DNA from 2 places in the Colwellia sp. MB3u-55 genome. Region 1 is predicted to be linked to the other one. Evidence: predicted binding sites of a transcription regulator. Region 1 holds the regulator's gene; the other holds the start of a gene.

Region 1 (3,428 bases):
TGGCCTAGTGCAATTTTAGTTGCGCCTATTTCTGCAGCGACCTTGTACAAAATAGCTCTGCGTAAACGAGAGCATAAACTGCAGGTGGTTTTCCCCTCAGGTATTTTATCTTTAACAATGGAGTAGGTATCTTCTTGCGCAATTTTATATTCAACACCTAAAGCTTCTAAGTATTCGGGAAGGATATGTTCAGGAAAACCGGGTTGTTTTTGATCAAGATTAACGGCAACAATATCAAAATGAATAGGCGCTGATTCTTTTAACAACATTAAAATAGCCAGTAGGGCGTAACTGTCTTTACCACCTGATACGCACACCATTATTTTATCGCCATCTTCTATCATATTATATTGCGCGATAGCTTGGCCAACATGTCGTCTTAAGCGCTTCTCAAGTTTACTCAGCTGTATTTTTTGGCTGGGTGTTAAAGATGTTATTGGTGTCGCTGATTGAGCGCTCATAGTGTTCCCTAGAGATATTTAAAATAAAAAAGTATGAATTTTACGGCGCGTAGTATAGCAAAAAGCCAAGAAAACCCTCGGCTTTTTAATGGATATTTACATATTTCAATATTAAGCTAGTGGAGAGAGGTAACCATCAGGTTTTATCGCTAAAACATCACAGTTAAGGCGGTCAATGACATGCTCTGCAGTATTACCGATAAGTGCTGCTGAAATCCCTGTTCGACCTATAGTGCCTAACACGACTAATTCAGCATCAATGTGCTTAGAAATACTTTGAATAACATCTTCAGGTAAACCTTCTTTAACATGGGTATTTTTGAGTGGAATATTAAAGCTATTAGCATGGTCTTTCATCGCACTTTTGTGATGATTAAACATCGTGTCGTTATATTCAGAGGCGTTAAACTCTGGAATTTCAATGGCAATATTTACTGGTGTACCCGGATAAGAATTCACTAAGTGTACATTGGCTTTAATAAGTGAAGAAAACACTATTGATTCTTGGGTTAACTTATTATTGAGCGCTTTGTGCTCATCATCATCGCTACCAATATTGAGTGCGGTAAGTAAATTACCATTACTTGGCCAACTATGGTCTTTAACCAGTAATACTGGGCAGGGACATTTCCTTAAGATATGCCAATCTGTTGGTGTAAAAATCACCGACTTTAGCTTGTCATGTTGATGGGTGCCTTTGATGACAATATCGAAGTTTTCAGTCAGTACTTTTTTGATGATCTTTTCAAATGGACGATTATGCCAAATAATACAGGTATCTATGGTTATGTCTTCGTGATCAGTTTCTGCAATCTTTTCGTCTAACCATAGTTTACGATCATTAATAACCGATTGACGCATTGCTTCTCGCTCTTCACCAGAAAGCATGGTGGTCATTTCATAAGATAAATCATAAATAGTTAAAAATGCAGTAATCTGTCCGCCACTATGTCGTGCTAATTCAATCGCACGTTTCAACGCTTTTTGATTTTCAGTGGTTGGATCAATAACGGCTAATATTTTTTTATACTTATCCATAATATTTACTCCCTACTTATTAAATAATATTAATAATAGACCATAATTAATAGATATTATTTGCTTTAAATCATAATATTTCAATAAAAAAAATGCTTAACATCTTTAATGTTAAGCATTTATCTATAATTATTTAAAAAAGCGATAAACTACAGCGAAGCACACTCGTTAAGTTTAACCATATCAAGTATTGTAATGAGCTTTCCATCTACTGTGATTAATTCATTTTTTTGGAAACGATTTAACAACCTACTGATGGTTTCAACCGTTAAACCAATATAATTACCAATGTCACTGCGCGTCATCGTTAGGCGAAAATCTGTCAGTGACATACCGCGTGCATGATAGCGACTAGCTAAGGTTGAAATAAAAGTCGCTAAGCGTTGCTCAGCATTTTTGCGGTTAAGTAGCGTTAGCATTTCTTGATCGGCGCGGATCTCGGAACTCATCATGCGAAGAATTTGTTTTTTTAGCTTAGGCATCGTATTCGATAATGAATCTAAAGTATTGTAAGGTATCTCACAGACCATAGATGTTTCTAAGGCTTTTGCAAAACTAGGGTGCTCTGACTCAGCAATAGCATCAAAACCTAATAAATCACCCGCTAAATGAAAACCGGTAATTTGTTCTTCACCTTGTTCATTTACTGTAAATGTTTTGAATGTTCCAGAGCGAATAGCGTATAAAGCTTGCATTTTATCGCCATCTTGGAAAATTTGTTCGCCTTTATGGATAGGGCGTTTACGGTCAATAATACTGTCTAGTGTATCAAGTTCTTTATCATTTAAAGAGAAAGGTAAACACAGCTCGCTGATACTACAGTTTTGACAATGGATATGTTGAGATGTAGAACATGGCTTTTTATACATATTAACCTAAATGATTTATCCCTAATTTATCGATCATATTAAAACAATTGCTGATATGCAAACATTAAACTGTATATACCATATGTAATTATCATTAGCGCCATTATTTTCTTGAATTTCGTATTAGTTAACAACGACTTTATACCAAAAGAGCCAAGTGAAAGACTTAACAAGGCTGGTAAAGTACCTAAACCAAAACTGGTCATTATTAGAGCGCCACTAAGAGCACTTCCACTGGCTAAGGACCAAGTTAATGTTGAGTAGACTAAACCACAGGGTAACCATCCCCAAATTGCTCCTAATGCTAGCGCTTGTTTAGCATTATTAATGGGAATAAACTTTTTACTTAACGGAGATAGATAGCGCCAAAGGAACTTACCTATTTTTTCAACTTTTGATAACCACATTAACCATTGGCCTAAATACAAGCCTAATAAAATTAAAAATACAGCTGCAAATAACCGAAAAAAACCTAATGGAACGCCAATGTTTTTGATGGCAATAGAACTACTAAATCCAACTATTGCTCCAATTAAGCTATAAGAAAAAATTCGGCCAACATTATATGCACCGACCAGCTTAAATTTATCGCAGCCTTGTTGTTGCGGCGATATAGCAGATGTTAACATCGTTGTTATGCCACCACACATACCGATACAATGTCCCGAACCTAACAAGCCGATGATGAATGCTGATAAATAATCAATACTCAACATGGTTATTATTTACTACCCGTATCATTTTTAGCTGTATTTTCGCTATGGGTTTCAGTGGTCTTTTTTGTGGTAATATTTTCATCTTCATCAAACAAGATACTCATCCCTTGTTTCTCTAAATCATCAAACTGCTCAGTCTTTACTGCCCAGAAAAACAAATAAATAGCGATAGAGGTTAGTATTATCGCTATGGGGATCAAAATATAAATAATGCTCATGGTTTTTATGCTCTATTATAAGTTTTCGTTTACTTTTTCAATAAACGTAATGAGTTAGTGATAACCAATATCGAACTAGCAGACATACCTATAACCGCTATATAGGGGGTAATGTAGCCTGAAACA
Region 2 (3,428 bases), on a different contig from region 1:
AGTTAAGTGAGCCACCCGTGACAACATCACCTTCTTTTTTACTTAATGGAATTGATTCACCACTAATTAACGCTTCATCGAGATGACTCTTCCCCTGTAATATTTCACCATCAACAGGCACACTTTCGCCGGGGATTACTTTTACTTTTTCACCTGTTTGTACTGATGAAGCGGCCACTTTCTGCCATTTACCAAAGCGCTGCACTGTTGCCTCAACAGGTTTCAAATTTTCCAATGCTCTAAGTGCATCAGTTGTTCGGCGTTTTGCTTTGTGTTCTAAATATTTGCCCAGCACAACCAAGGTGATTACTGCGCTACTACTTTCAAAATACAAGTGTGGCATGCCATGAGCGCTATCAAAACTCCACCACAAATACAAAGATAGTCCGTAGGCTGCACTGGTACCTATGGAGACAAGAAGATCCATGTTGCCCATGCCAGCTTTTAATGCCCCCCAGCCTGCACGATAAAAGCGAGCGCCAAAATAGAATTGTACTGGCGTAGCTAACAACCATTGCCAAACAGGTGGTAACATCCACTGTTGCGAAAACAGCATACTTAACATGGGTAACACCAGTGGCAAGGTAAGTAGGCCTGCTCCCAATACGGGCCACCATGCTTTGGTATAAAAAGGTTGATGTTGACTGGGCTTTTCTATCACGCTGTTATTGTTCAACGGGATAAAAAGGTAACCGACTTGTGTTACGGCTTGGGCTAGTTGTTCATCAGTTACAAAGGATAAAGTTTTTACTTGTACGTGCTCGGTGGCTAAATTGACCGACGCACTGACCATACCGGTTACTTTTAACAATGCTTGTTCGACCCGCTTCACACAAGACGAGTAACTCATCTTTCCAATACCAAATTGCTTTACCTTTACAGGCACTTGATAACCAGCCTCAATAACAGCAGTAATTAATTCACTATAACTGGCGGTACCTTGAATCGTCGCCATATCTGTAGCTAGGTTGACTGTAACATCTGTCACGCCAACGACTTTGTGTAACGCCTTTTCAACACGACCGACACATGAAGCACAGGTCATACCGTCAATTTTGAATTGTGTAGTTGTATTCATAAGCTTCTCACCTTAATTGAATTTTAGAACTAAGTTGAGGTCAAAGCTTACCACGGTGGTAGGGTCAAATGTTTTAGTATAAAAAATGTTATAAGTGACAATTTATAATTTAACTACAATCACTGCATTTTAAGGAGGAGTAGAACAATCTTAATGGCTGCTTCTTTAGATCAGCGATACCTGAGGTTAAAACTTTAACATTCGTTTTCTTATTAAACATTAAATATATACGCCTACAAAACTTTAGGTTGCTACAGACTCCCCTTTGGCAGCTACTGCCCTTAGGGTTATATTTTATAAATTAGCGATTTCAACGTTTAATTAACCTTTTTAAAGATAGTTTTGGTGCTTAAACGTAACAATTTCAGTTGCTGGCTTTATTTAACGGTTAACACCTTAATTTAGACGGTTGCAACTTTATTTAACTTGTAAAGACATTAACTAATTGTTCTCATTGATTTTTTTAAGGAAATAATAAATATAAAAAGCACAAATACCTAAGAGAATGACTAATCCACCAAAAGAATAAAGTACAACAGGATCATTAATAATCATATCGAAAAATTTCATAACAGACTCCATAAAAATAATTGAGTTATAAAAAAATGGCTATAACGTAATGTTATAGCCATTGTAAATCATGGGTTACTTTATGGTTGTGATATAGATCAATGAACCTTGAATTTGCCCCTTAGATTATTGTCTTATTTTTTTGAGTTAAGGTTTTATTGTTTAGCTTTTAATGCTTCTTGTTCGATAATTTGTTGATAAAGTCGGTCAGCCTTTTCCCTTGCCTGAGCTATTTCTAAATTACTGAGTTTTAAAGAGTCCATATCACGACTTTTTCCTGCATTTTTATAACCATTACTGGCGGAAATAATATTCCATATAAAAGACATCTCTACACTTTTCTCAACACCCAAGCCCTCAAAATACATCAGTGCTAAATTAAACTGGGCTAGAGCGTAATTTTGCTTTGCCGCAGTCTCATACCAACGTGCGGCTTTTGGATAGTCTTTATATGTACCTGTACCATTGAAGTACATAACACCAAGATTAAATTGTGCGGCTACAGAGTCTCTAATCGCTGCTCTTTCCATCAGTGCAAAAGCGGTTTTTAAATCTTTTTTAACGATGACTCCCTCAGAATACATCAGCGACAAACTAAATAGTGCGTCGGGGTGATTTTGTGAAGCGGCTAAGGACATTAATTCCAATGCTTTTTTGGGATCTTTTGCAACGCCGTAACCATTTAAATAAATAAGCGCCATTTGATACTGCGCAGGAGAATATTCCTGAGCAACTAAGGGTTCAAATTCATTTATAGCCGCTTTAAAATCGCCACGGTTTAATTCATAAATGCCTTGGTCAAGATCACCTTGATAAGCAAAGCTCGAAACACTGCTTATTATAGATAGACAAAAAAGGGCGAATATTGTTTTTTTCATAACGTTCTCATTATTTTAATCGTATGATTTTTAAGTGTAGCAAGTAATATAATTTAATGATTAATTTTTACAGTGAAGCCTGTAACATAATTTCTTCAATTTGCTCTTCTAATTCGAGCCAATACATTTCATTTTCTTCAACATCTGCTTTGAGTTTAGCTTGTTGCTTAATGAGTACGCCTAAGCGTGCTTTATGTTCACTTTGATATATCTCACTTTCGGCTAATACTCCTTCAACTTCAGCTAATTCAGTTTGCAGCAGCTGCACTTTCTTCTCGTATTTATCAGCTTGTTTTCGCAGCGGAGATGCTTTTTTACGTAATTCAGCTTGGTCTTTGCGTAATTGTTTTTTATCAACAACCTCAAGAGACTTTGCGGGTTTAGTATTTTTCAGTGTTTGTTTTTTGTCTTCATTAAGCCATTGTTGATAGTCATCAATATCACCCGAGAACTCGCTAACTTGGCCATTGGCAACTAAGAAAAACTCATCAACACACGACTCTAATAAAAAGCGATCGTGGGCAATCAAAATAATAGCCCCTTCAAAATCTTGTAAAGCAAAGACGAGTGCTTGACGCATTTCTAAATCAAGATGGTTAGTTGGTTCATCGAGGAGGAGTAATTGCGGCTTTTCATTAACAATTAACGCCAATACCAGACGTGCTTTTTCTCCACCTGACATGGTACTTACCGGAGAGAGTGCTTGGTCGCCAGTAAAACCAAAGCTACCTAAAAAATTGCGCGCTTGTAGCTCTGTAGTCTCAGGTTTAGCACGAACAATATGATCAATCGCACTACTTTGCATATGTAATTGTTCAAGCTGATGTTGAGAGAAGTAACCAACAGTTAAGTCTTGGGCGCAATAACGCTCGCCTTTAATTAAGGCAATATCGCCAGCTAAT

The links. Region 1 encodes FNR, which switches genes on or off when oxygen is low (the NO sensors DNR and NnrR bind a similar motif). Its sites were predicted from a motif close to TTGATCTAGATCAA; they were not measured.
Region 2: H4J66_RS18875 (DUF3149 domain-containing protein) is a predicted target of FNR. The motif match lies at 1,737-1,750, and genes of this name have one in related genera.

Annotation. Positions count from the first base shown of each region.
Region 1 covers NZ_JACGUS010000072.1:38,787-42,214, forward strand. The annotation lists gene ttcA (tRNA 2-thiocytidine(32) synthetase TtcA) at 1-461, opposite strand, end outside; gene uspE (universal stress protein UspE) at 573-1,499, opposite strand; gene fnr (fumarate/nitrate reduction transcriptional regulator Fnr) at 1,649-2,368, opposite strand; gene H4J66_RS03500 (sulfite exporter TauE/SafE family protein) at 2,407-3,084, opposite strand; gene ccoS (cbb3-type cytochrome oxidase assembly protein CcoS) at 3,090-3,302, opposite strand; gene H4J66_RS03510 (heavy metal translocating P-type ATPase) at 3,332-3,428, opposite strand, start outside.
Region 2 covers NZ_JACGUS010000122.1:594,982-598,409, reverse strand. The annotation lists gene H4J66_RS18880 (heavy metal translocating P-type ATPase) at 1-1,078, opposite strand, end outside; gene H4J66_RS18875 (DUF3149 domain-containing protein) at 1,520-1,633, opposite strand; gene H4J66_RS18870 (tetratricopeptide repeat protein) at 1,804-2,526, opposite strand; gene H4J66_RS18865 (ATP-binding cassette domain-containing protein) at 2,594-3,428, opposite strand, start outside.